3 regions of the Sediminibacillus dalangtanensis genome follow, and region 1 is predicted to be linked to each of the others. Evidence: riboswitches for the same ligand, from Rfam matches in the RefSeq annotation. Region 1 holds a riboswitch; each other region holds the start of a gene.
What was found. A riboswitch is a leader RNA that binds a small molecule or an ion and turns the genes downstream of it on or off. The one in region 1 is predicted to bind cyclic di-GMP.

Region 2: linked by a shared signal. The riboswitch ahead of ERJ70_RS18530 (anti-repressor SinI family protein) and the one ahead of ERJ70_RS15605 (response regulator transcription factor) in region 1 are both predicted to bind cyclic di-GMP.
Region 3: linked by a shared signal. The riboswitch ahead of ERJ70_RS13735 (chemotaxis protein CheX) and the one ahead of ERJ70_RS15605 (response regulator transcription factor) in region 1 are both predicted to bind cyclic di-GMP.

What each region holds. Positions count from the first base shown of each region.
Region 1 is NZ_CP046956.1:3,142,010-3,151,981, reverse strand. Features, by position in the region: gene ERJ70_RS15645 ((Fe-S)-binding protein) at 1-113, opposite strand, end outside; gene glcD (glycolate oxidase subunit GlcD) at 158-1,570, opposite strand; gene ERJ70_RS15635 (CdaR family transcriptional regulator) at 1,658-2,794, opposite strand; gene ERJ70_RS15630 (hypothetical protein) at 3,020-3,286, shown strand; gene ERJ70_RS15625 (hypothetical protein) at 3,522-4,070, opposite strand; gene ERJ70_RS15620 (TetR/AcrR family transcriptional regulator) at 4,232-4,816, shown strand; gene ERJ70_RS15615 (GNAT family N-acetyltransferase) at 4,836-5,999, shown strand; gene ERJ70_RS20055 (DUF1206 domain-containing protein) at 6,084-6,350, shown strand; gene ERJ70_RS15610 (DUF1206 domain-containing protein) at 6,305-7,018, shown strand; cyclic di-GMP riboswitch class I at 7,121-7,228, shown strand; gene ERJ70_RS15605 (response regulator transcription factor) at 7,413-8,048, shown strand; gene ERJ70_RS15600 (methyl-accepting chemotaxis protein) at 8,128-9,852, shown strand.
Region 2 is NZ_CP046956.1:3,803,652-3,813,623, forward strand. Features, by position in the region: gene ERJ70_RS18515 (dicarboxylate/amino acid:cation symporter) at 114-1,349, shown strand; partial or broken gene ERJ70_RS18520 (NAD(P)H-dependent flavin oxidoreductase) at 1,483-2,552, shown strand; gene ERJ70_RS18525 (DUF2628 domain-containing protein) at 3,121-3,435, shown strand; gene ERJ70_RS18530 (anti-repressor SinI family protein) at 3,577-3,765, opposite strand; cyclic di-GMP riboswitch class I at 3,796-3,882, opposite strand; gene ERJ70_RS18535 (alpha/beta hydrolase) at 4,107-5,663, opposite strand; gene ERJ70_RS18540 (phosphotransferase) at 5,876-7,471, shown strand; gene ERJ70_RS18545 (MerR family transcriptional regulator) at 7,518-7,904, opposite strand; gene ERJ70_RS18550 (hypothetical protein) at 8,001-8,333, shown strand; gene ERJ70_RS18555 (carbon starvation CstA family protein) at 8,394-9,830, opposite strand.
Region 3 is NZ_CP046956.1:2,728,754-2,738,110, forward strand. Features, by position in the region: gene ERJ70_RS13720 (acyl-CoA dehydrogenase family protein) at 1-814, opposite strand, end outside; gene ERJ70_RS13725 (YczE/YyaS/YitT family protein) at 1,011-1,646, shown strand; gene ERJ70_RS13730 (methyl-accepting chemotaxis protein) at 1,835-3,529, opposite strand; gene ERJ70_RS13735 (chemotaxis protein CheX) at 3,655-4,161, opposite strand; cyclic di-GMP riboswitch class I at 4,213-4,298, opposite strand; gene ERJ70_RS13740 (siderophore ABC transporter substrate-binding protein) at 4,636-5,592, opposite strand; gene ERJ70_RS13745 (iron ABC transporter ATP-binding protein) at 5,793-6,551, opposite strand; gene ERJ70_RS13750 (iron chelate uptake ABC transporter family permease subunit) at 6,545-7,459, opposite strand; gene ERJ70_RS13755 (ABC transporter permease) at 7,488-8,438, opposite strand; gene ERJ70_RS13760 (glutaredoxin domain-containing protein) at 8,953-9,198, opposite strand.

The DNA.
Region 1 (9,972 bases):
GCGATTCTCCCACGGGGAGAGTGTGCTTCATCTTTACCCGATTCAATATAGGTTGGACAGCTGGGCAGGCAAAAGCCGCAGCGCATGCAGTTCAGTAATTCATCGTAATCCATTTTTTCCTGGAATTGTTGTTGGATCCGTTGCTTCTCTGCTGTTTTCACTGTTTCACCACCACCCGTTTACGATTTTCGTTGGCAAACATCTTTCCCGGATTCATGATATTTTTCGGGTCGAATGCTTGCTTGATGGACCGCATGGCTTCCACTCCGGCTTCTCCAAGCTTTAGGTGCAAATAAGGGGCCTTCATGGCACCGACACCGTGCTCGCCGGTTATCGTTCCGCCAAGTGCTACGGCAGTCGTGAATATTTCTTCGAAGGCCTGTTCGACTCGTTTCATTTCCTCTTTATCCCGAGCATCCGTCAAACAGGTAGGGTGCAAATTGCCGTCACCAGCATGGCCGAATGTACAAATTTCCACCTGATGTTTTTCTGCAATCCGATTGATAGCTTCGACCATGTTGGCAATCTCCGAACGAGGAACCGTAGCGTCCTCTAGTATAGTGGTCGGCTTTAAACGAGCCAGCGCCGATAAAGCGGATCTCCTCGCCGAGCGCAATGCTTCTGCTTCTGTCTCGGAAGCAGCCATGCTAACCTCGATGGCCTGATTGTCCTCACAAATTGAAACGATGCGGGCAATATCCTTGTCGACAACAGCTGCATCGCCATCCTGTTCAATCAACAAGACGGCTTTTGCGTGGGTCGGCAGACCGATATTGGAAAAGTCTTCGACCACTTTGATGGTGGGCTGGTCGAGAAACTCAAGGGTAGCCGGAATGATTTTGCTGGCGATAATCTTGGAAACGGTCCGTGCAGCAGCATCCATGTCTTCATAAAGAGCAAGTACCGTCTTTTTCGTTTCAGGCAAGGGAATCAGTTTTAGCGTGACTTCCGTGATAATCCCGAGGGTTCCTTCAGAACCGACAAACAGTCTTGTCAGATCATATCCAGCTACATCTTTTGCCAACTTCCCGCCGGTGCGGATTGTTTCTCCGTTTGGAAGGACGACTTCCAGTCCCATTACATAGTCACGGGTCACTCCGTATTTTAGACCACGCAGACCGCCGGAGTTTTCGTTAATGTTCCCGCCGATTTGCGAAATCTTCATCGAGCTTGGGTCAGGAGGGTAAAACAATCCTTTTGCCTCGACAGCTTCCATCAGCTCCAGGGTATTAACGCCTGGTTGTGTGGTTACGGTTAAATTTTCTTCGTCAATTTCCAGGATGTTGTCCAGATGTTTCATTAGGAGGACAATCCCGCCTTGAAGTGGTGTCGTTCCGGCGCTTAAGTTGGTACCGGAGCCTCTTGGGACTATCGGTATTTCCTGTTCACTACACCATTTTACGACTTGGCCAACCTCGGAAGCAGATCGTGGGGAAACGATCGCATCGGGCAGTGATTGGAACTGAGGAGTGGCGTCAAAGGAATAAACCAGTTTGCTGGCCTGGGAGGTTTCCACATTTTCTTTCCCGACAATAGCCGTCAGTACTTCCAAACCATTTTTTGTAAGCATCGACATTCTCCTTCTCTGCTATCTCATTTTCTTTAGTGTAATCGTAAAAGGCGGGCAATTGTATGGAGAAACATACAATAAATACATTTAATTTTTTGCTAATATTGTAGGATCCTCCAATAGTAACAAAGCCAAATAAAAAGAAACCTGGGATGAAAGCTGTTTAGGGTCATGGCCGGTAATCGCTTCAATCTTACTCAAGCGGTAATGAATCGTATTGATATGAACGTTTAGCTGGCGGGCAGTTTCTGCTATATGCAAGTTATTTGCCAAAAACACATTCAAGGTGGCCAAGAGATCTGAATGCTGTGGAAGCTCACCCAGGCAGCGATGGATGAAGGCGGTTTTGGTTGCTGGTGTCAGGTCTTCGATGCACAACTCCAACAGCAAATCTTCATATAGAACGAGGGAAGCCCTTTTTATTGCGATGGCAAGGGTTTTTTCTGTCTTCTGCACCAAGTGTCTCATTTTCTCTGGAGGTCCGGGCGGCCCCACTGCTATTTCTGGCAAAAATCCGAATCGTTTTATAAAGTCCTGCTGAAACCGGATCAGCAAACAGGAGTAATCGGCGGATACCTTTGTTTCCAGTGGTTTCGACTCATCATGTAAAAGCAGGCAGCAATCATTTCCCCAGCTAAGTACGATGTCGTTCGTTCTTTTTTCCAACCAATCCCGGGTGTTTCGATAAAATTCGGAGGCGCTTTTGTTGTCTGAGGCGGAAAAGTGGATAAGGGTACAGCGCTTCCAGGAGGACATATCGATACCTAATAGCCGTCCGTTGTTTAGGAATACTTCATCTGGTTTTTCCTGCTGAACCCAATCGAAAAGATATGCCTCCAGCCGCCGCGTTTTCCACTCTGCCTGCTGGAAGTACATATTTTCCTGAATCAGCAGCTCTGTCATTTTCTTTACCAGCGATCCAAAAGGCGCAACCGTTTCCGGGCGGCCGGTAATTCCGATGACACCGATGGGCAATCCTTCGAAATAGATGGGCAAGTTGATTCCGGCTTTTACCCCGGTCATGTTCGCTTTGTCCGCTTCCGAAAGAATCAGCTCTGTTTTTCTTTGGCAGGCTATTACAGCACCTTCATGATAACTGTCGATCCGGTCCTTATCTGTGCTGGCGATGATGATGCCATCAGGGTCGACAATGATCAGGTGTTCATCGAGTAGCGGCTTCACTTCTGATACGATTTTTCTGCCTAATGCAGGGGTCAAATACATGACGGCATCCCCTTCGTGTTTAGTTTGATAGAAAGCTAGAAAACTTTTAGCACTAATTTGTTTTTTTGGGCGAGTAAAGTCCTTGGTAAGATTTTAGCAAACAAACCTGCAATCGTATACAACGTTGTATTACCGCCCTTTTTTTCGGTGAATTCGTTTAATTCAGATGCCTACTGGCCATACTAATGCTAGAAACTACCAAACCGGAACGGAGGTCTGTAGTAGATGAAGGATGAAATCGCACTGAAGGAATTGTATTACCAAGTGTTGAAGACGTGTTTTGCCTATGAAATCCATATGGAACCTGGAATGACCTTTATCGATATGTGGAAAGCGCTTATTGTAAAGATGGATGACCAAACAAAAGCTGTATTGAAAGCAAGGCTTCAGGAGGATGTCCAAGAGAAGCGAGGCACCACTTTTGAAAAGATGCTGTTGCTGCTAGAAAGACAGGAAAAAAGCTTGAAAGAGTCCCGGAAGCAGATTGGATGATGGAGGGATATGAATAAAGCTGTATAGAGTCGAAAGCAGGCAGGTAAACCAGTAAAAAGGCTTTCATCTGGTCGTTGAAGCACGAAAGCAGGCAGATAAACGGTAAAAAGAACTTCATTCGATAGAAGAAGAGCAAGCAGAATAATTTTAACGTTTCTACTTTTTCTAAGTTCATCCGCCCTTTCGTTTTCTCTATCAAGGAGGTGGGCAAGGCTCTTGTGCTTTTGTTCTATTATTACCTCACATTTTTTTGTTTCCGGGGCCAAAGGAAGTAACTGATGGTGGCAAGCGTATCAATTCCCAAGGCCAATGCCCACACTCTGATTATTCCTGTTAAAGCTTCCGTTCGCTCTGTATCTCCAATTATAAAAATCGTGGCAGCAAGCAGCCCGGCGCCGATGACAAAAGCCAGTATATGGCGCAGCCATCCTTTCGCATAATATTTGGCATATTCATATCCGTAGCGTTTTTGCGGTTTTGATTCCTGCTGCTTAAGAATATAATATTGGAAGCGTTGGTCGGCCCATGCTATCATACTTTTCCCGAATGCAATCGAGCTTCCGATATAAATAGCGGCTATACCGTGAGCAGCAGTGGCCTCAGCTCCCCGATATAAATCAAAACCTGCCAGAATCAGCAGAATTAAGTCAATTACCGGTGTCATCGCCAGTAAAACGAGTCCTGCTTTCTCTTTTTTCCATAAGTAACGGGTGACCAGACCAGCAATGATGGCAATCCAAAAGGCAATTTCACAGACAATGATCAACCAGACAATACCATTCAACTATCTTCCCTCCCCCTTGAACTCTCTATCAACTTTTAAAATTTTCTCCTATCGTTTTTTAGTACGGTTGTATCAGATAAAAAAAGCATAGCACATTCAATTATTTAATACAATTGTATTAAATAATTGAATGTTCGTTTCCGAATTGCTATCGTAAGAATATGCCAAAAAAAGTGAATCATGAACAGCGTAGAAATAAAATAGCAGAAGCAGCATGGCGGGTCATTTTGGAAAATGGAATGGAAGGGGCGACCGTTCGTAAGATAGCAGAAAAGGCAGGGCTGTCACTTGGGGCCCTGCGCTATTATTTTTCCAACCAGGAGGATTTGATTCTTTATTCCATGCGTTTAGTCAAGGAAAGAGCTTCGGAACGAATCGAGCGGATTATCCACCGTGACGGATCGCCCAAACAGAAGATGCTCGACGTTTTACTGGAAATCGTACCAACGAACAAGCAGACCAGAGCAGAGATGGAGGTGTGGTTTACGTTTGTCAGCTATGCCCGTTATCACCCTCACTTATTGGAGGAGGAAGGGGATGGCATTTTAGCAGCTATTCAGCTGATGTTTGAGTATATGGAGACAAATGGTTTGCTACGGCCAGGTGTCGATAGGCAGCTTGAGATCGAGAGACTGTATGCGATGGTCGATGGATTGGCGCTTCACGCCATGCTGGAACCGGAACGGTTAACCGAAAAGCAGGTGGAAAAGGTCATCGCCAGTCAGTTGGAAGTTATATGTGAGTAACGAATGAAAGGGGAGATGGATGATGACAGCAATACAACGATTGACTGAAAAGGATTTCCCGGAGATTTTCGCTTTGTCCCAATTTGCCTTTCAATATGAACTGTCTGCGGAGGAAAGGCAGAAAAAAATAGAAGAAACAAAACATCACAAAATCTGGGGCTGGATGGAACAGGGAACACTTGCCGGCAAACTGCACCTCCATTCGTTATCCTGCTATCTGAACGGTAAAGAATTTGCAATGGGTGGAATCGGCAACGTAGCGACCTGGCCGGAGTATCGACGCCAGGGTATCGTAAAGCACCTGTTGCATCATGCGCTTCTTGACATGAAAGAAAATGGTCAAACATTGTCTTTCCTGCACCCGTTCTCCTTTCCTTTTTACCGGAAATACGGGTGGGAGCTGGCCTTTACAAACAAACACTATTCGCTGCCGATCAACCAGTTGAAGAAAGACTGGAATGGAAGCGGCTATGTCCGCAGGGTGCAAAAAGATATCGGGTTGTTGCACTCCCTTTATAGCAGTTTCGCCAAGAATTACAATGGCATGCTGGTAAGGGATGAACGGTGGTGGGAGCAAAGGGTGCTGACTGGAAACGAGCAAATCGCTGTGACCTATAATGAGCAGGATGAAGCCGAAGGGTATCTTATTTACTACGTCAAGAATGACATTCTCACTGTTGAGGAGTTTGTTTACTTGTCGTTAAATGGTTGGGGTTTACTCATGCAATTCATTGCCAACCATGACTCGATGGTGGAAAAAGTGGAAATGGAAATGCCGGAAAATGATTTGTTGCCTTTGAAGATGGATGAGCCAAGGTTTCCGCAGGAGATTAAGCCTTATTTCATGGCCCGGATTGTCGATGTGCCAGCATTTCTGAAAGCTTATCCTTTTCGGTCCAAAAACGTTTCGCTGCCTGTTCACCTGCATGTGGAAGATGATTTTTTGCCTGATAATGCAGGGAGTTATCGCATTGAGGGTGGGCAAGTTGTTCGCATCGAAGATGAAATTCTTGAGGAAAACGCCATTTTCTGCACAATCCAACAGCTTACTGTGATGCTTCTTGGCGCAAAGCGGCCTTCGGAGTTGTATGCTGCGGGAATGTTCAGCGGCAGCCCCAAGGAAGTGGAATTGCTTGATGAAATGCTGCCTGTCCGGCAGACGTATCTTACAGACTTTTTCTAGTTGGAGACTAAGCGGCAAGTTTTGCTTCTTTTCGTAAGGGAATAATGTTTTATACTTCAATCCTTGCGAAAGAAGGGGATAAATATGGATATACCTTCCACGAAGGCAGAAATAGACCAACAACATAAACAAGCAAAGCCATGGATCCGTCGTTTTGGAAGGATAGGATACATGGCACAGGGAATTGTATTTGCCTTAATCGGATTCCTTGCTTTGCTGGCAGCTGCAGGATTTGGCGGAAAAACCGCTGGTACGAGCGGTATGTTTCAATCGCTTGCCGCTCTTCCGCTCGGTGAGATCCTGGTTTGGATCATTGGAATCGGACTGTTCGGTTATATTGTCTGGCAATGATCAGAGCATTTAAAGACCCGGATGACTATGGAAAGGGGATACGGGGATTGGCCATTCGTACCGGCTTCTTCATCAGCGCGCTGATTTATGGCGGAATTTCGTTTAAGGCGCTGAAAATCGCGGTACATGCAGGAAGTGGCGGGAATTCTGAGCAGACAATGTCGGCAAAACTTTTATCCCAGCCGTATGGTCCGTGGCTGCTTGGGATTTTTGGCTTTGTCGTTTTTTGTTTTGCCATTTATGAAGCGGGTATCGGGATAAAAGGCAGTTACATGAAAAAGTTCAAGCAGGGCGAAATGGAGGAAAAGGAAGAAAAGGTTGCAAGAATCGCCGGAAAAATCGGGATGATTTCCCGGGGAATAGTCTTTGGGCTTATCGGTTTCTTCTTTGTGCAGACAGCTGTCACAACAAACCCTGATAAAGCAAAGGGTTTGGATGAAGCGTTGTCTGAGCTCGCTCAGCAGCCGTATGGCAGTTGGAAGCTCGGCGTCGTTTCGCTTGGCTTTATATTATTCGGTCTGTACCAGGTTTTTCGGGGGACGTTATCAAAAAATGGATTATGGAAGCTAAAGAACAGCAGGAGTGCCGATTGTTGGACATCCCTGCTATTTTTTATTATTTATATCCCTTTTATAAGACACAATATTCCGAAAAATGCAAGCGATTAAATTTTAGAAATAAAAAATATCTGCATTATTTGTAAATTTATGTTGAAAAGTGAAAAATGACACAGTATACTTACTAAAGAACTACAAACGAATGTGAATAATTTCTGATAAAGGCAAACTAATCGAAAGGTTAGGACGCAAAGCCCAGGGTCTAAGGTTATGTCATGAGTCATTATACTCACGCGTAATTATGATCGCCTGGCTGCCAACACTTGATTTAATAGAAATCAAGCTATGTCTGGCTGTTCCTGATTAGGAAGAGCTATTTTTTTGGGATTTTTAGTAAAAACGAGGTGATGTGTTACTGTCTGGATAAAAATGATGGTTTGGTTTATAGGGGGATGAAGACAGAAATTTTTGGGGAATACGAAGGAAAGATTGGTGTGAGTTGGAATTGAATATTATTGTGGTGAAAGATCGTTGTCTATTAAGAGATGGTATTATCAATGCATTGATGAATAAGTATCCATCTCATTCAGTCAAAGCTGTTTCTTATAGTGAATGCCAAACCCTTATGCAAGTTGGGGAAACTGTAGACCTATTGATCGTCGACATTGACACAGATAGTCATTCCATTATGGAATTGATTGATTGGCAGAAACAAAAAGAAGAAAAGGTGATTGTTTGGACTGCAGATCCCGATATTTCCAGGCTGAACGACTGGTTTCAAAAGGGGTTGGATGGCTATTTTTTCAACGGCATGCAGCCAGAGGAATTGTCGAATGGTATTGATTGCGTCTTAGAAGGTCATGTATATGTACATCCCAAGCTCTCGACGGTTTTGTTTCAGGATTACTTGAAGATTTCAAACAAGGTGGTCGAACAACCAGTCGGAATTCTGACAGAACGGGAATGGAATGTACTGGAGTTGCTTACGAAAGGCTTTAGTAATGATAAAATTGCCAAATTCTTATTTATTACAGAGAAAACAGTTAAGAATCACGTGAGTTCTATCTTTAGAAAACTAAATGTGCCAGACCGGACGAATGCCGTTTTGTATGCATTACGGCAACGCTGGTTTTATCTATAAAAAATTCAACAGGGAAGTCACATAAAATACAGCTGCCAGAGAACTTACTGCTGCATGCTGCAACAAGGGGTAGAGAAATATGTGGAAAAAGATTAAGTTACCCAGCCTGAAGTTTTCAAATGTGAGCATTGGCTGGAAGTATGGGGCCAGTTTAATTGTTGTTTTTATTTTGTTCGGTATCTCTGCAGGTATTGTTACTACCCTCATCAATGGGATCGGCAATAATATTGATGAAGTGGACAGAAGAGGAGACCGGGCGATAAAGGTGACAGAAATGGGTTCCCTGATCAGATCCAAATCGGTACGAATCGCCAGTTACTTGAATAACGATGATTCTCGCTACATAGATGAATATAACGAGCGTATGGATCGATTTAATGCGTTAGAGAATGAATTGAAGGCGAAAATGGATACATCCGAAGAAAAGGAACTTTTTTCCCAAATCCTGGAGAACGACAAGCGGATGAACGATTTGTTCCTGGAAGTGATCATTCCGGCAGTGGAACAAGATGAAGCATCCCTGCTTGCAAATTTAAAAGTGGAATCCGACCAGCTTCGTTCAGAGACTGTGCAATTATTGGATAGCTTGCGGGAAACAGTAGTTGCTGATCGTCAATTGGCTATTAATGAAGCATCAAATAGTTCCGCTGTAGCCAGAAACGTATTACTTATAGCGATGGCAGCCTCTGTGGTTTTAGGTGGTTTGCTTGTCTTTCTGATCAGCCGTTCTGTTATCATGAATATGAATAAAGTCATTTATGTCAGTGATCAGATTGCCGATGGAAATCTGGCAGTTGATTCAGTTGATTACGATGGTAAGGATGAAATCGGCCGTCTTGCTGCTTCTATTAACACGATGGGTTACAGTCTGAAGGAGATGGTAGAGAAAATTGCCGGGATCTCCGAAACAGTTAGCGGTCAAAGTGAAGAATTGACGCAGTCGGCCAACGAAGTGAAGGCCGGTTCCCAACAGGTGGCTACCACTATGCAGGAATTGGCATCAGGTTCAGAGTCGCAGGCGAACAGCGCTTCTGAATTGGCCTCTGTTATGGGGGATTTCTCTCAAAAAGTACAGGAGGCAAATGAAAGTGGCGCCCATATCGACGAAACATCCAGCCGTGTGCTCGGAATGACGAAAGATGGAAGTGGCTTGATGGAGTCATCGATTGAACAAATGCAAAAGATCGATACAATCGTGCAAGATGCAGTGAAAAAAGTGCAAGGATTAGATTCCCAGTCACAGGAAATCTCCAAGCTTGTATCGGTGATCAAAGATATCGCTGAACAAACCAACTTGCTTGCGCTGAACGCTGCGATTGAAGCCGCTCGTGCTGGTGAACATGGAAAAGGGTTTGCAGTTGTAGCCGATGAAGTAAGAAAACTGGCTGAGCAGGTTGGAGTCTCTGTAACGGATATTACAAACATTGTAAGCAATATCCAGACGGAATCCAGCAATGTAACAGAGTCGCTACAAGGTGGCTATAAAGAGGTTGAACAAGGGACTAGTCAAATTGAGAAAACGGGCAAAACATTTGCTAGTATCAATAGCTCTGTTTCTGAAATGGTGGATAGTGTCCAAATGGTTTCGGGCAACCTGGCGGCCATCGCTGCGAAAAGCCAGGAGATGAATGCCTCGATTGAAGAAATAGCTTCAATATCTGAAGAGGCGGCGGCAGGGGTAGAGCAAACCTCGGCATCTTCCCAGCAGACCAGCAGCTCGATGGAGGAAGTCGCCAACAGTTCCGAACAGCTTTCCAACTTGGCAGAAGAGTTGAATGGGTTAATAAGACAGTTTCGATTATAAGCTTATAGCTTGAGACACGACTAAAATATAATGCTGGGACAAAAGCATAGTGACTACAGAGAAAAACGAACGGAGATTCGAAATGCATTCGAACTCGTTCGCTTTTTCTTTTTAATCTTC
Region 2 (9,972 bases), 660 kb from region 1:
GGAACGGAAACAGGGCTTTTGACTCCACTCTAAATGTCTTGTATGTTATGAACGTAAATCCCTAGTAAACAACTATGAGTAATAATAGAATCCAAACATAAAGGAGTCATTCGATGAAAAAAGTATGGAGAGGCTACCTTGATACATCCTTGATTGTTAAAATAACCACCGCCCTTATACTCGGCGTCATAACCGGCCTTCTATTTGGCAGTGAGGCGTCCATATTAGAACCACTTGGCGATTTATTGATACGTCTGCTTAAATTCCTGATCATTCCTTTGGTATTGTTTACGCTGATGGTAGGCATCAATCAAACGAAAACCGGCAGTCTCGGAAGGACGGGCGGGAAAGTGTTCCTTTACTACATTGTTTCCTCTGCCTTTGCCATTATCATCGGCGTTACCATCGCCGGCGTTTTCCAACCGGGTACCGGGATGACCCTGGGAAACAGTGAAGCGGTCGAGGTTCCGGACAATCCAGGTATGGCAAGTGTCTTGCTCAATATCGTTCCGGACAATATTGCCACGGCTTTTACGGAGCTGAATCTGCTCGGAATCATTTTTACTGCTTTTGCATTCGGAATCGCCATTTCTTCTCTGCGTTCTTCAGAAAACTATGCGGAACTGGGGGAAAATGTCTATAACGTCATCAACGGATTGAATGAAGCAACACTGACCATCATGAAGGTGATCCTGCAATATGTCCCGATTGGGATTTTTGCGATTGTCGCAAACACAGTCGGCAGCCAGGGGTTCGATACGTTACTTGAACTTGGCAACATGGTTGCCGTTCTTTATATCGCCTTGATTGCCCAAGTTCTGCTATATGCCGTTTTCCTTCTTCTGGCCAAGTTCAGCCCGGGGCGCTTTTTCTCCCAGGCTCGAACTCCGATGCTGACCGCGTTCGCCACCCAAAGCAGTTCAGGGACATTACCGTTGACCTTGAACGCTGCTGATAATTTAGGACTGTCCCGCAGCCTCTACGGTTTCAACCTGCCGCTCGGAGCCACGATAAACATGGATGGTGCAGCCATCCGAATCGCCGTTTCTGCAGTTTTTGCGGCCAATATAATCGGTGACCCGCTTAGCTTTACGGATATGCTGCAGGTTGTATTAATCGGGACACTCGCCTCGATCGGCACGGCGGGTGTTCCCGGGGCCGGAATCATCATGATCGCCACGGTTTTCGCCCAGCTGAACCTGCCGATGGAAGCAGTCGGTCTTCTGACAGCTATCGATGCCCTTGTCGGGATGGGCTGTACCGCCCTCAATGTCACCGGCGACCTGGTCGGCACCTCGATTATTGACAAAACCGAAGCAAGAAAACCAAAAACAGCTGCCAATGGATGATCATTGTTATCCCAGCCTGTCTACGCTTGGTGTAGGCAGGCTTTTTGCTGTTAAATAATCTTTTTAATTGAAGGGATTCTCCTCCATATAGAGAAGTAATTAGATTAACAGTCTTAAAAACAGGAGGATAACAATGACACCATCATCCTTTTCTAAGCATCCGATCATACAAGCACCCATGGCCGGGGGAACAGCGAATCCAGCATTGGCAGCAGCGGTGTGCAATGCCGGGGGACTCGGCTTCCTTGCTGCCGGCTACAAGACCGCTCAGCAAATGCGGGAGGAAATCAAGCAAACTCGAAAACTAACGAGCGGCCCTTTTGGAGTCAATCTATTTGTCCCAAGCGAGGATACGGCAGAGTCTGCAACACTCCACGCCTATGCCGACAGACTAGAACACACAGCGAAGCGGTTAGCTGTGTCCCCAGGTGAACCCAGAAACGATGACGACGACTGGGAGAACAAGCTTGAAGTAATAATCGACGAGCACATCCCGATTGTCAGTTTTACCTTTGGCTGCCCCGCTCCCAACGTCCTGGACAGATTAAAACAAAGCGGCAGCTATGTCATCGTAACCGTCACTTCGCCTGAGGAAGCCGCTGAAGCTGCTCATGCAGGAGCAGATGCCTTGTGTCTGCAAGGAATAGAAGCCGGCGGCCACCGCAGTACGTTTCAAAACAACGACGAAACGGAAGATTTTTCGCTCCTTCCTTTACTGCGCCTGGTTAAGCAGCAGGTAGATCTCCCCTTGATTGCCGCCGGAGGCATCATGCATGGACAAGATATTGCTGCTTTGCTGACGGGGCGGGGGCGGAAGCTGTCCAATTGGGCACTGCCTTTTTGCGTTGTCCGGAGAGTGGGGCAAAACCCCTGCATAAACAGGCACTTGCAGGCAACCGTTTCTCGGGAACAATGGTAACCCGAGCGTTTACCGGAAGACGGGCCCGGGGGCTGAAAAATGCGTTTATCCAGCAAAATGAAGGAGCTGTCCCTGCAGCCTATCCTTTTGTCCACTACATGACCAAGCCGATTCGAAAAGCTGCGGCAGAAGCAGGGGACCTGGAAGCAATGGCGTTATAGGCTGGACAAAGCTATCGGATGGCCTTGGATTTACCGGCTGCGGAAATCGTTACAAGGCTAATGGAGCAGCAGCAGAGAGCATTTCAAGCGCAACAAAAGGCTGGACATAACAAAAAATCATGATGATAACAGGGATAGGAAAAAATCTTTTTATGGATTCGGTGATTGGACAATGTTAGTAAAAGCGAAGTAAGGTGGACTTTCCTTAAATGGACTTCCCTTCATTCTGTTGATTGAGTTGCGTTTGCAACCGCTGCGGCAAGATACTTCGCTTTCCACGGGCACGACTTCAACTTCCTCAGTAAGCACAAAACGCTGTCTTCCGGGATTTTCAGTTCGTGCTGTTCCCGCAGGAGTCTCCATAGGCAATTAAATATATAATTTCCTATACAAAGTAAAAACAGGCTTGATTTTGTCAGGCCTGTCCTCTTTAACTCCCTCCTTCGTTACAATAAACGGAAACACGATAAAATTGGCTGTGCATCAGGCACTCTCCTTCATGCATAAGGCATTTTCCATCGGGTTCGTTCATGAAAAAAATCCTTGTGGTGAAAATAATTGTTAACAGAATAGGTATTATGTAGTATATTAGAAAAAAATAGAGTATAGTTTGCCGAATTTATAGTTCTTTTTTCTTATTTGCTTTTTCTCATTCTTACTCTATTTTAAAAAAATTGAAAGGATGAGTGGAATGAAAGTTACACTGCAAAATGAAGCGGGTTTAACAAAAGTAGTGAAGGTAGGCTTTAGTTGGACTACTTTCTTTTTTGGATTTTTCCCTGCCTTGTTCCGCGGGGATTTAAAATGGGCGGCGATTATGTTCATAATTGAAGCCATTCTTGGTTCTTTTACATTAGGAATTGGGGCTTGGATAAGCGGGGTAGTTTTTTCCTTTGTCTATAACAAAATCTACATAAAAGAGCTTATCGAGAAAGGCTACAAACCTGCTGATGAAACAGCCAAAGCGCAATTAGAGCAAAAACAAATCCTTTCTCCAACAGCTTAACCTTTTCTATTAGCTTCAGTGGAGAACGCAAGATAAAACGCTTGGATGAATTCATTATCATTATCCAAGCGTTTATTTGTTATCCCCGGTGATAACCAGATTTTCCCTTCTTTATGAATGGACATGATCAGCACAAAATAATTAGGCCTCCCCGGTTTGATTCACCTTGCTTTGCTCCTGTTTGGCAATCAACGCATAGTACGTGACATTCCGCTTAAACTGACCTTGTTTTTTTAAAAACTCCTGCAACTCCTCTATCCCGATCCCTAGATCCTTCGCTTCTACCATCAAATCCACCCACTCCTGATCAAGCTTTTCATAAAAGTCCACGGTAATTCCCTCCTAAAATACATATGTATTTCAGGCGGCCCAGCCGTCATTATTGTTACCAATAGAAGACCTGTGGCTTTGCGTCCCTATCTTTCAACAGGTTTGCCTTTATCTGAGTTTTTCCGGCAAGAAGCATGAATGAGAACCCTGACATTCGATTTTTTCTTAACCCCATTTTACAAGATGACTCATTACACCTTCATTACATAACCCTTTAAAAAGGGTAATGGACCGAAAAAGATAAAGAAATTTTTTAAATGGTAACCAAAAAAACAGACATGATGGAAAACTCCTCCCATCAGGGACCAAAAAATACCCCTAGCGGCAGTTTTCGGTTTCCTTCATTTTAGTTTGTTTTTATATGAATTCCGAGGTTCCTTCAAATACAGCATCCGATCGTTCAGTTCCTCGTCTTCACCATAGTAGCTACCGTATAATTCCAGATAGAAAGCAGCTGATTTATAATCCCTTGCATCTTCAAACCAGTCGGCCAAAAACAAAGCCATGTCAGCCCATTGCTTCTCAATCCAGCTGCGCATTTCAAGAAACCAGTCTTCATATAATCCAGGCATCATGTTTTCACTCTGTTCAGACAGCAGCTGTTTAAATCTTGCCACCTTTTCTTCGTCGCCTTTCAAGCGATTTGCCAGACGGATTGCATCGATTAGACTCTGGAGATCCGATTTTACTTTTGCTTGGAGAAAAACATGTTCCCTGTCCGTTATCAATATTGGACTTTCATAGGCAAAATTATTTTTTTCCAACAACTGTTTCAAATGATGCAATGCTACACGCAGACGATTCCTGGCGTTGTCCAAGTCGGCTTCAGGCCAGAATAGGTCACAAAGCTCCTCTCTGGTTGCTGATTGTTGAATGCTCAAATAGATTAGGAGCTGTTTCGCCTTCCGTTTTCCCCATCCTTCAAATAATCGGTTACCATTCAAATAAACCGAAAAACCATGGATCGTATTTACCAGAAGAATATTGTCCTGTCCGGATGTTTCCATTTCCTGCTGCATCAACCCTCTTATTTCGGAGTACAATTCAGACGTCAGGTGTTTTTGGTAGTCATATTCCTGCAAACTGATGAAAGAAGTGGAATTCCGATGTTTCTTGATGAAACCGTCGATCCAGTCGGCAACCAATTTTGGCTGATCCATTTGAATCATGAATGCAGCCTCAGGCACGGTATAACACCTTGCATTCGGATTAAAATTCAGGATGGCACTGGAAAGTTCAGGTGGAAATATAATATCCTCTGAACCGGACAAAATCAGAATAGGAACCCTTATCCTGCGTAGGTTTTCGACCCCATCTGGGCCAAAACCGGTGTGGAACAATTCAAAGTAGACCGTCGTAGATACCTTTTTGTAAGCATTCAGCAGTGTAGAAGCCTTTGCTTCTGTGGGTATATAGCAAGCTTTATCGACGATTTCTTTTCCCATGGCCAGCATGTTGTCCTTCCCGTCAACCATATACTTCCTCTGACTGACAACCTTGTCCCCCATCTGTTTCGGATAATGGATGGGTACACTGAACAATACCACTGTCCTCAATTGGTCAGGCTGCTGCCCCGCTATCTTGATACCGATAAACCCACCCAGCCCCTGTCCGATTAAATGATATGCTTCTATTGATAATTCCTTCATCAAGAAGGTAAGATCCTCTGTCAGCAAATCGATGTTTCTTTTCTCCCTGCCTGCATCGCTGTCTCCATGACCTCGCAAATCATAGCGTAAAATATGATAATGTTTACGAAAATAAGGAATGACAAAATCCCATGAGTACATATCCAAGCCAACTCCATGGATAAGAATCAGCGTTTCGTTGGCAAACGGGTCTTGCGATTCAATCCACTGGTAATGAATCGTTAAATCACCACGTTTCATGCAGGACATTCGACCGCCTCCTGTTTGGTAGACTAAGTAAAAATGACTAAATTTTCTTACTACTATGGTTCGCTAAAAGTGTGGAAATTCCTTTATACTCGGTCGTTTGGGGTTCCAAACGACAGCTTGGTGGAGAGATGTTTCCTGAGCATGCAAGAAACTGCCAGTTTATGGTATGCTTGAAAGGATATCCTTAGAACCAGACACAAGTAGGTGAATCGATGGAGCAAAACGCATTGCAGGTGGCTAAAAACTATCAAAAGCAGCGCCAATGGGGGAAAGCGGCAGCACTTTTTCAGCAGTACATGAAAAACAACCAGGAAAACTGTGATGCTACCGTATTTGCTGCTTATGCGCGCAGTCTGCGTTTTACCGGAGAGACAGATAAGGCAGAAAAAGTCCTGCAAACAGGAAAACGACAGCATCCTGAAAGTGAACGGATTTTATTGGAATTCCATAACCTTTATGACTTTTTAGGGCAATGGGAGACTGCTGAAGAAATAGCAAAATCCCTGATCAAGAAAAACCCCAACAAACCAAACTACCATTTCCGATTGGGAAGGACCTATTCGTTTTTAGAGAAACCAAAGCAGGCAAAAAAAGCCTATCGGAAAGCATTGGAGCAGCAGCACGGCCTTTCCTTCAAACAGCTGACAACAAAAATCCAAGCCGGTTTCGCAACAAATCCCGAGGAGGTCTCTTCGACCTATGTATTCATGGACGGGAAGAACAATTTAGGTGCCTTCATCCACGACTATAAAGGAAAGAAATACTTTACAAAAATTGCTTCTTATAAAAACAACAAGGTGGGCGCCGGCCGGGAAGAAACCTTCTACAAGCAATTGTCCGCAGACTTTCCGCAACTGGAAGGCTTGGCACCGAAGTATATCGATGCACAAGTGATCGATAAAATCGCTTATTTAACGATTGAATGGATAGATGCTGTCCCGGCTGCACAAAAAGATATCAAAACGATTATCCCGGCAGTCCAGCGTTTATCCAGTATTGGTTTTCAGTCGCTTAACAACAGCTATCCAAATCCTGATTATGTTTTCCAATACAAAAAAGGCCGTGCCATTTCGGTCGTACATTTTTTCACCCAGATTCATCAGGCAATCTATAATGAGAAAATGTTTGAATCGATACAATTGATCATGAAGCAGCATCGTTACCTAAACGGTGTCAGGAAAATCATCGAGCGATTGAAGACGGTTGTGGTGGGATGCCGATTGTATGAATTTATCGAACCGGAAAAACATTATGCATTGTTGCACGGCGATTTTGCTTTTCAAAATGTGATGATCGACAAAAAAACCGGATCGCCGAAAGTCATCGACTGGACTTCTTTTACAACGGGACCACATTTTATCGATGTCGCCAGGCTGTTTACGAGCCTGCTGATTCCTTACCAGGAAGTGAAACGACTATATTTGGAGGATGATCAAACCGGAGGAAGACTCTCTCAAGTGGAACAAATCTTCTTTTTATACGCACTCATACTCTTTTATTTCCAGAAGCTTGGCCGAAAAGGGCTAGAGACCGAGTTGTCTATTTACTTGCTACCTGCTCTTAAAGACTTGGAAAGACTGGTAGTGGAATTTTCACAAACGGAAGAAGGGAAACATGTGGAGAAAAACCTATCCTTGCCAGAAGACGAAAATGCTTTAAAAATCAAGCAGCTGGAGCAAAAGCTGGACATCATCCAGGAGGAACGGGACCATTTGCAGGAGCGACTAGATGGGGTGTTGAATAGCAAGTCGTGGCGGATTACCATGCCGCTTCGCTTATTTACCGAACGGAAACAAAAAAAGCGTTAGATACATAAAACCGGGACAGCTGTTGGCTAGTTCCGGTTCTGTTTATTTAGCCGGAAGTTGATGGCTTCCTTTCCAGCTCGCTTTTTCGTAAAGCTCCCAGCAATTCTTTTACCATCCGCTTTTTATTCCTTATTGCCTGCTCTTCCTCTCCCAGTCTTTCCTGCATTACCATCAGAGTTTCCGAAACACCCTTTATTAAATGTTCGGAACCACAGCCATTCATCCGCCTCAACCTAACGATAGCCTGAATATCCTTTAATGAAAGTCCGAGTGATTTCATTTCCCGAATTGCCTCAAAATCGCGTTTTTGCTGCAATCCATATAACCGCTGGCCATTATTCCATGCGGGTTCAAGCAATTCAAGATCTTCATAATGACGAACAGTGTCCTTTGTCGTTTTCATTTCTTTTACAAATTCTCCGATTCTCATCATCGAGAAGCCTCCTATCCTTTCCACCAAAACTATTGACGTGGGGTCGACCCCACCGTTTAATCTACCTTTACATCAATAGTAAAAGGAGAGATTTATTTGATTAGCAGTATCTTGATTATTTTGTTCTCATTAATCAGTCTGTCCGGTGTCTTTGTTTTCCTAGGAGCCGGCAATGATCGTCTGGCTCCCCAGCTGCAGCCATTCCAAATCATCGCTTTGACCTTCGCCCATTTGAGCTTTCTCCTGTTGGGGATGTTCGCATTTATCATGCATGCTCCAATTAAATGGATGATATTCGGAATGGCAGCAGTAATCCTTTCGAGAGTGTGTAATGGCTACTTTCTTTATGGAAAGAACAACTGGCAGCATTACCTCGTTACGGGGGGATGGATGGCATGCAATCTCGTACTCCAAGTATCGGGCCTATAACCTTTCCATTCGACTTTAAAAAAAGCGTCTTCCAGGTAAATCTCCGGAAGACGCTTTTCCTTACGCGATGTTGTATTGGGCACTTTTCTGCTTGATACTGCGGTATTTGATGATTTGGCTGGCATACCACAGAATGACAACAAAGGTAAGCGTAAATCCGATAATGGCAGACAGCTGGTAATCAAGGTTCAAGCCTTCGGGCGCATAGAAGATGTACATACAGACAACACCGGTCATAAAAACAGCCGGAATGCCGCAAATCCAATGCAGCTTGAAATTCTTCAGCAAATACAAAGTTCCAGTCCAGAGCATTACTGTGGCCACGACCTGATTAGTCCAGCCTACATACCTCCATAGAAACGTGTAATCGATCGTGGCCAGGAAAAATGCCGGGATGGAAATCGGAACCGTGACAAGCAGTACTTTCCACTTGCTGTCCATCCGATAGAATTTAGACAAAACATCCGTAGCAATCATCCTGGATGAACGAAGTGCCGTATCACCGGTTGTTATCGGCAGAATGATAACTCCGAAAATGGCAAGAATCCCGCCAATCGTACCTAGTAACGAGGTAGAAATTTCATTCACCACTCCGGACGGACCGCCTGCAGCTAGTGCTTCCGAAAGACCAGTTGTTCCGTTAAAAAATGTCATTCCGGCAGCCGCCCAAATCAATGCAATTACCCCTTCCATAATCATTGCTCCATAAAAGATTTTACGTCCATCAGATTCCTTTTTCATCGTACAGGCCATAATTGGACTTTGGGTACAATGGAACCCGGAAATCGCCCCGCAAGAAATGGTGACCATTAGCAATGGCCATATTGGCAGATCCCCTGGATGGAGATTCGCCATCGTCAGGTTCGGCATCGGTTTGCCGGATACAATCGTACCAATCGCAACGGCCACCGCCATGATAAGCAAAATCGCTCCAAGCAACGGATAAATTTTGCCAATAATCCGATTGACAGGAAGAATAGTCGCTAAGAAGAAATACCCGAAGATAATGATCAAAGCAACCATAAAGCTAAGCGGTGTTATTTGCGAAATCAACTGGGCAGGTCCCGCTGTAAAAGCGGCTGCAACCAGCAGCATCAGCACGAGCGAAAGACCGTTAATAAACACCTTCGCCGGTTTTCCTAAGTAACGGCCTACCAGTGCCGGAAACTGTGCGCCATTATGGCGAAGCGACATCATGCCGGAAAAATAGTCGTGTACCGCCCCGGCAAAGATACTGCCGATTACGATCCATATAAATGCCACTGGCCCATAAAGGGCACCTGCTACCGCCCCATAAATCGGACCGAGACCGGCGATATTCAATAGCTGAATGAGGTTGCCCTTCCACCAGCTCATCGGTACAAAATCCAGATTGTCCCGCTTAGTATAGGCAGGAGTAAGTGTTTGATCATCGATTCCAAAAGTCCGTTCTACAAATTTCCCATAGAATACATAACCGAGAATAAGTAAGATGAGTGCCGCAAAAAATGTTACCATTGCCAATCCTCCTGTTGAAAATCTAGTAGAGTATGAACAATCTTAACATGTTTTCGGAGAAAGTAAATATAATTTTCAGAAAAAAGTTACTATTAAGTATATTAAAGGGCTTACACGGTCACCTAACGAAGGAACCTCCTAA
Region 3 (9,357 bases), 410 kb from region 1:
TTGGCTGATAATTTTTAGCGAAGGTGACAGCATCGTTGCGTGCGGCCACTGCGATCCCCAGATAACATGCCGGGATGTGAAGCAGCCAGCCCTTCGGTTTGGAGGGTTTTCCTTGATTCACTTCAACCAAAGCCTGTTCAGGCAACCTTACCTCCTTGAGGACCAGGTCATCACTGCCCGTTCCCCGCATCGCCATGGTGTCCCAGGTATGTTCAACCTCGACTCCTGGTGTACCACGCGGGATTAAAAAAGAGCCGACTGCTTCTTTTTCTTCTACATAAGCAGTTACGAGATAGTAGTCGAGTACGCTGGCCATGGTGGTAAACGTTTTTCTTCCATTGACAATGTAATGATCATCCTGCCTGATTGCTTTTGTTTCGGGTATGCCCCCACGAGTGGGACTTCCGGTGGCCGGCTCGGATGCAGCTCGATTGACAACCAGCTTTTTTTCTCCGAGTTCACGGGCAAAAGCTTCAAACTGATCCTGTCGCCATAGCTGTTGTTCACTGAGTTCCATTACCACTCCCATATGCCAGCCAATGGACAACGCTGCAGATCCGTCTCCTTCCGCCAATTTCTCCTGCATCATCAGCAATTCACTCAAATTGATTTGTTTTCCGCCAAACTTTTCTGGAAGCGGAAGCGTTACATATCCTTCTTCTTTTAAATCCTGTAGGTTTTCCGGCGAAAACTGAGCCGACTGTTCTGTTTCTTCCGTTCTTTGTTTTAGTTTTGCTGCCAAACGGTCAGCTGTCTCCAGCAGCTCCTGCTGTCGTTGATTTTCAACGAATGCCTTTAAGAAATACGACACCATTATCACTCCTGTCCTTCATTTCCATTTCTTCTTCTATATTACATAAGGAATTTCTTAAATGACAAGTTTTCAACTTGGATTACTTGTGTTTCTTATCCTCATAAATTAATCCACATCACCAAACCTTCAGCTTTCAGCATGCCTTTAGCTTTGGTATAGTTAACAAGGATAGCCGGAAAAAGGAGGAGGACCAATTATGCAGACGCTTAAACAGGAAAGTCCTTTTTATTTAGCAGGGCTGATCATTCTCACCTTAGGGATTGGTTTAACCATTCAATCGCACTTAGGAACATCTCCATTCGATGCCTTGCTGGTCGGATTGTATCGCACCTTCGGACTGACAATCGGCTCCTGGGAGATTGTTGTGGGTTTTTCCATGATTGTGGGAAATGCCTTAGCCAAAAAGAGCCGTCCCGAATTTAGTGCCTTGATTACTTCCTTTATTACCGGTGTAGGTATTGATGGCTGGGTATTTTTATTAAATGACAGGATAGAGCCGGAAAAATTGGTCGGACAGTCGGTTTGTTTCACTGCAGGGTTGTTATTCACGGCTGTTGGAGTGGCGACCTATCTTCAATCAAGAATCGCACCTAATCCTATGGACCGCTCCATGATTGTGATTACGGAAATCACCGGATGGAGCGTCACCTATTCAAGAGCTTTGATAAGTATCATTCTGGTTCTTTTAGCTTTTCTGTGCAGCGGGGCAATTGGTCCAGGCACCTTGATTAATGCCCTATTCAGCGGCGTTTTGATAAGCATTCTGCTCCCCTATATTAAAACGCTAAAGCATAAGGTAAGTATGGGAAAACATACTGCCCCTCATTGCTGAAGAAACAGAGCTCACAGAGGTATCTGGATAAAAATCCGTGCTGAATAAACAAGCGCAGTCCATTTGTCATTTAATTGACTATGGGCTGCGCTTGTTGTTTTTCAATGCTTTTAGCAAAGCAGATTGAAAAACCGAAAGATTCTATTTGGTATAACAGATGTTCTTTTTTTAAACAATGGGTCTTTGCATTACACTTTAAAACGTCCAATCAATCCATTTAAATTATCAGCCAGCCTGGAGAGTTCTGTCGACCTGTCTGCGATTTCTTCCATCGAACTGCTTGTTTGCTGAATGGAAGCAGAAGTTTCTTCGATGCCTGCTGCCGATTCTTCTGAAACAGCAGCAATATCTTCAATTGACTGGCTCATTTGCCCGCTTGTTTCCACGATACTGTTCAGGTTTCCAGTTATGACCGTGACACTGTCGACCATTTCATTTATGGAATGATTGATGCCGTCAAATGTTTGTCCGGTTGATTTGATTTGCGCTGTCCCGTTTTCCACTTCTTGATATCCGCCTTGAAGGGCTTCGGCGACAGAACCGGATTCTGCTTGTATGCTAGTGACGATACCAGTAATATCTGTTACCGAAGCAGATACCTGTTCAGCAAGTTTTCTTACTTCATCGGCCACTACTGCGAAGCCTTTTCCTTGCTCACCTGCACGCGCTGCCTCGATAGCGGCATTTAATGCAAGCAAATTGGTTTGCTCCGCGATATCTTTTATGACTCCAACCAGTTTTGATATTTCTTTTGACTGGTTGTCCAATCCTTTTACTTTTTCCACGGCATTTTTGACAATGGTATCAATTTGGCTCATTTGTGCAATGGAAGAATGCATCTTATGGCTGCCTTCCTCCGTCAGCTTCAGGACACCTCCGGATTTCTCATGAATCGTATTCCCGCTTTCATGCGCTTCCTTAATTTTATCCGTGAAACCGGCCATTGATGCAGCCAAATCTGTCGTGGTATTAGCCTGCGATTCCGAGCCTGAAGAAAGCTCTTCCATCGTGACTGCCACTTGGTTGCTTCCTTCTTTTACTTCATTTGCCGATTGACTCAATTCTTCACTTTGTCCAGAAACGGTCGTTGAAACCGAGGTGATTTCTGTCACCAATTCCCGCATATTTTCGTTCATTTGGTTGACTGCTATTACTAGCTGCCCGACTTCATCCCGGGAATGAACTTTCAGAGGTTCACGGCTCAAATCACCTTCCGCAACCAGTTTCATCCGTTTCATCACCCGAGATACGGGATTGGTGATCATACGCGCAGTTATAACTGCTATCAAGATACCAACCACAGCAACAAGGATGGAAATGGCTACACTGGTAATCTGTGTTGTTTTCCCTGAAGAAACCAGACCGTCTCCGACTGTTTTGATTTCCGCTTCCCTTTGCACAGCCATATCATTGAAACCTTCCATCAATTCCCCAGCCAGCGGTTTAACCTGCAAGGATAAATTAGAAATCGCCTGGTCTTCATCGCCGTCCTTATATACGGCAAATACTTGTTCCCGGACCGTCGTTTCCCATTCGTCCCCTTTGGCGACCAATTGTTTCACTTGCTCATTATCGCTTAAAGCTAAAATCGTTTTTTCCATCTGCTCAAGCTCTTCGGCATATCGATCAAATTGTTCCAGATAGTCCGGATCCCCATAGATCACATATCCTCTAGTCAACGCAATCATTTCTGCAATATGGAAAGCAGCCCGTTCATCTGCGATTAGTAAAGGGAGCTGTTCCGCGACTATCGACTCGGTATCTTGGTTTACCTTCTCTTGTGATAAATAATTATAAAGTCCGAATCCGATTACTAGTAAAATAACTACTGAGAAGCCCGCCAAAATCTTTGTTCTTAACCGTTTAAATTGAAATAGTTTCATTGCTTCACCTTCTCCCTTTGAATTAGGCCAAAAGCTGTTTTACAGTCACGGCACTAGTAAGCATATTTTCCCGCTGCATCAATCCTTTCTTTTCCATATTTCCAACTGCAAGACTTCTTCATGCTTTATGGATGGATCAACAAAGCGATCTCCATCTTGCCAATGGTTTCAAAGATCAACTCGACCTGTAGGGCTTGATGAAAGTTTCCAAGTACCTTATGCCCATCCGAAGTAACCAAAGGAGAAGTAATGTCTGTTTCCAATCCCTTTTCATAAATACCAGTTGACATGCTGCCGGCAATCATATTGCCGAGCTCACCCGAAAAGGAGTGGAGCATCTCTCCTTCCAGCGGCATGCCGAACATTGCTTCACCAATCGATCCAAATAAACCATCGTTGGCTTTCAAAACCAAAGTACCTTCGACATCTCCCGTTACCTCGATTACTACGCCGAAAGGAATCGTCAAAGATTCTTTTAGTACTTTTGCTTTGCCTATTTCTGCTTCCAACGGAATGACAGCTTGAATAGACTTTAATGTTTCATTGTATAATTCTTTTACAACTCGATTCTTTTCACTTGTTACGATGATAACCACTCCCCATTTTCGGAATATTCTAACAAAAATAGTCATAAAAAGTGGCTATTCCCGTTCTCTGAATAGCCATAGACTAGTTGAAAAGATATCGGCAGCCAGGCGATCATAGCCTCGGAGGCTTTAGACCCTAAGCTTTGCGTCCCCTTTTTTCAAAGAGTTTGCCCTTTTCGTTCGTTCTTTTTGACTAAGTATAAAGTATTAGTTGGTTTGCATTCATTATAATATATTTTCGACATAATTCAACATATTTTTGTGTAATTAGTAAATAAATTGTATCCTTTCCATTGTTGTGGTAATTTCCCCATCTTAATGAAAAAGCCCAAGTGCTGAATCAGAGGCAGTAAAACAAATTGAATGTGATTTTTTCCTCTTCCTGTTTCACCTCATCGACGGAATGAATAATAGTAATCAAAATTGCCGCTCATTTAGGATCGTTGGAACTGAAAAGGGTAATATCACAGAGCGAATAAAAAACACCGGAATCCTTTTGGAAGTCCGGTGTTTATGTGATTATTCCATACTGCTAGCAACTTCGTTTACCATTTCCGACACGGAAATCAATCCTCCGCCGGATAGGTACCAATAATCTGGATTCAGATAAACAATATTCTCTTCTTTATATGCTTTTGTATCTTGTACTAGTTTGTTATCCAATGTTTTTTCGGCAGAGGATTCACCGCCTACTACTTTATTCCGATCCACGACAAATAAATAGTCCGGATCTTTTTCTACTAAGTATTCAAAAGATATATTTTGTCCATGTGTGGAAGCTTCGATGTTTTCATCAACTGCCGGAAATCCAAATACATCATGAATCACGCCAAAACGGGAACCAGGACCGTAAGCATTGATGCTGCCATCGTTGGTAAGGATGATTAAACTATTTTTCCCGCTTGCGGAAGCTTTTTCATTCAAGTCGGAAATTTGCTCGTCGATTGTAGCCAGTTCTTCTTCCACTTCAGACTCTTTACCGAAAATTTCTCCCAGTACTGTTGCGTTTTCTTTAAAAGAATCCATATACCTGGTCGTGTCGACACCAAGATGGATGGTAGGTGCCAGCTCGTTCAAATCCTCATATGCTTCGGCAGTACGGCCAGAAATGATGATTAGATCAGGATCGATCTCGCTTAACTTTTCGAAATCCGGTTCGAAAAGGGTACCGGCGTTTTCATACTCCTCACTATCATAATCAGCTAGGTAAGAAGGGAGATTTTCCTTTGGTACGGCTGTTACATCGACATCAAGTTTTTTCAATGTATCGAGTGATCCAAAGTCAAATACCACTACCTTTTCTGGATGGACAGGTACCTCGGTCTTGCCTAATTCATGCTCGACCGTAACGGTCTCCTGTTCCCCGTTATCTGAAGCAGCCGCAGCATCATCACTGGATGAATCCTGACTTCCGCATGCTGCTGTAAACACAGCTAATATAAGAATGGAAATTAGCACTGCTAATCTTTTTGTCATAACCTTTCACCTCTTGTTAAAATATGTTTTTAATAGACAGGATAAAGCATTGCTCGTCTTCCTCGCACTGTCGTCCTGCTTTCCTTTCGACATCATGGAACAGTTATTACTTGGGGCCCACTGTCAGAATGCCATTCAGGACTGCAGTTGGCAGTGCTACCGAAAAGTCACTATACTATCCTGTCATTTGATGCACAGTGTTAAGAAAAATACAAACAAATCCTGCATTGATCGATATCCTGGATATCGATATCCATATCATACACTTCTTTCAAGACCGCCTTGTCAATAATCTCATTTGTCGGTCCCTTGTTCACAATCTTTCCGTCTTTTAATGCCACAATATAATCAGAATAAACAGAAGCAAAGTTTACATCATGAATGACGAGGATGACCGTTTTTCCAAGATCATTGACCAGCCTGCGCAAGACTTTCATGATTTGCACGGAATGCTTCATATCAAGATTGTTCAGCGGCTCGTCGAGCAAAATATATTCTGTATCCTGTGCAATGACCATGGCGATATATGCCCGCTGCTGCTGTCCTCCACTTAACTGATCGAGGAATTTGTCTTGAATGTCCTGTAACTCCATATAGGCAATTGCTTCATCGACGAATCGCTTGTCTTCTTTGCTTAATTTTCCCTGGGAATAAGGGAAGCGGCCAAAGCTGACCAGTTCTTTTACAGTAAGCCGGATACTTATATGGTTGGACTGACGCAAAATCGATATTTTCTTGGCCAGCTCTTTGTTTTTACTTTCACTCACTTCCTGGCCATCTATCAAAATTTCACCATGGTCTTTCGCTATTAAACGGCTGACCATCGACAACAGGGTGCTTTTACCGGCCCCGTTTGGACCGATAAAAGAAGTAATTTTTCCTCGTGGTATATTCATTGATACATTATCCACTACATTTTTCATTCCATATTGCTTGGAAACCTCTTTTACAACTACCATGCTTTACTCTCCTTTAATAAAAGATAGATAAAGTAAACACCACCGACAAAATTGACGATTACACTCAAGGTCGTGGAAAAGCTAAACACTCGTTCAACGATCAGCTGTCCGCCGACAAGGGCGACAATGCTAATTAAAACAGACCCAAGAATCAGGTAGCGATGGCGATAGGTTTTCAAGAATTCGTGGGCCACATTTGCCACCAACAGGCCAAGAAAGGTTATCGGGCCGACCAGTGCCGTGGATATCGACACCAGAATTGCAATGATGACCAGCATCCGTTTGACCACATAATCGTAATCAACACCCAAATTGATTGCCTGTTCCTTTCCTAGTGCCATCACATCCAGATACTTGGAAAAACGCCAAAAATAAATCGCTATCAGCAACACCAGCACAAATGAAATGGTAAGCAAGTCGGTATTTACATTGTTGAAACTGGCAAACATTTTATTCTGGACGATCATAAATTCATTTGGATCGATCAGAACCTGCATGAAAGTCGACAGGCTCTCAAAAAAGGTACCAAAAATCAGTCCGACCAAAAGGAGAAAGTAAATATTCTTGCCACTCTGTTTAAAAAGCAGCTTATAAAGCACTCCGGCAAACAAGACCATCATGCCGACAGAAAGAATGAAATTGAAATTTTTATTTAAAACCATCATGCTATTAGATCCAAATACAAAAATGATAAACGTTTGAATCAGTAAGTAGAGCGAATCCAAACCGATAATGCTCGGAGTGAGAATCCGATTGTTGGTGATGGTTTGAAAAATGATAGTTGAAAATGCGATTACTCCGCCTGTAAGCACGATAGCCAAAATCTTCGTTGTCCTTCTTGGCAATATGTAGTCCCAATTGCTGCCTGCGCTTCCGAACAGGAAGATGAGCACCAGGACAGCAGACATCACTGTAAGGATGATTAGTTTTGTTCGATTACTCATATGCTTTTCTCCTCAATACCAGGTATAGAAAAATCCCGCTGCCGATTACGCCGACGGTGACACCGATGGCAATTTCATAGGGATAAATGATCACCCTGCCGATCACATCACAGGCAAGAACAAATACGGCACCTAGTAAAGCAGTATGAGTAAGGCTTTTTTTCAGATGGTCTCCCTGATAAATAGTAACGATATTCGGAATGATCAAACCCAGAAAAGGAATCATTCCGACAGTCAGAACGACTACCGTAGTTACCAGTGCGACTATCACCAAACCGATATTGACAACTTGTTTATGGTTCAACCCCAAGTTGGTTGAAAACTCCTCGCCCATACCGGCTATCGTAAAGCGATTGGCGTAAAGGTAAGCAATAGCCAGCAATGGAATACTGATAAACAATATTTCGTATCTCCCCTGCATAATCAAGGCGAAATTGCCTTGCAGCCAGGATGACATGTTTTGAATCAAATCCTCTTTATATGCAAAAAAAGTAGTGATCGAGCTGACAATATTGCCGAACATCAATCCAACGAGTGGAATGAAGATGGCATCTTTGAATTTTACCTTGTCGAGAATTTTCATAAAAATAAAGGTTCCCAACAAAGCAAAGAAAAAAGCAACCATCATCTTTTGCAATGGTCCTGCTGAAGAAAACAGCATCAACGACATCAGAATGCCGAACCTGGCCGAATCAATAGTTCCAGCCGTAGTAGGAGAGACAAATTTGTTTCTGCTCAGCTGCTGCATAATCAAACCGCATATGCTCATTCCCATTCCGGCAATCAATATACTGATAAGCCTTGGTATCCTGCTCACCCACAAAATCTCCAGCTGGTCTCCTGTGAGATGAAATATATCGGAAGGTGACAAGCTTGTCACTCCGATGAATAATGACGCGAAAGATAATACGAGTAATGCCAGTGCCAAATAACGTAACTTCATAAATAAATCCTTCACTTTCCGTCTGCTCAAAAATAAACTCGGTACCCAATCAATAATGAGATTCATTATCAATTAGCTACCCTTATATTATCATGTAATTTTCATCTGTCAACGGACTAGCGAAAAATATCAGATTTTTTAGGTGGATTAAGCAAGAAACCATGCTGATTCTTTAAGGAATCACTGGAATGGTTCCTTCCTACATGAAAAGAAAAATCGAGTCTGTTTCCTGCAGCTCTCTTGATCGATAGACCACCCGACTCGATTCAAAAGCGTTGACAGCTATACCTTGTGTAGACCGATAAAAAAACCGCCTGCAAATCATGCAGCCGGATAATAGGATGTATGGGGTTTTTTATAGGCTCTTTTCTCAGAAGTTTTAACAGTATTGGATATAAAATGTGAACTAACTCTCCTGCGGTTCCTGTTCCTGCCTCTTCCTATCCTTTGCAGGTTGAGTGCTAATTCCACATTATCCAAACCTCACCATCTTTACGAAAACAGCCTTTCTATACTAGACTCCCAGCAATACGGCCAAGCGTTCTTTATCAAATCCCATGACAACTTCTTGTTCATCGTCTTCTTGGATAACTGTCACCGGAGTAGCACTTGCCCCCAAGGCCATCACTTCATTCATATATTGAGAATCACTGCGAATATCTCTGTCTTCAAATGCGATTCCGTTATGTTTCAGCCACTCTTTTTCCGCTTGACAAGGACTGCAGGTCTCTTGGCTATAAATGATCACTTGTTTCGCCATCTTGTCATCCCTCCTTTTCTCTGTTATTACTATACCCAAAACAGAAAGTGTTTTAAAGAAAGCAATCTTTTCAGTCCTTCTCAATCAGCCAAAGCTTTTCCTGTTTGCTTTTTACTTGGACAAATAATAACAAGCTTCTTTCCTTAGCTTGGAAACAAA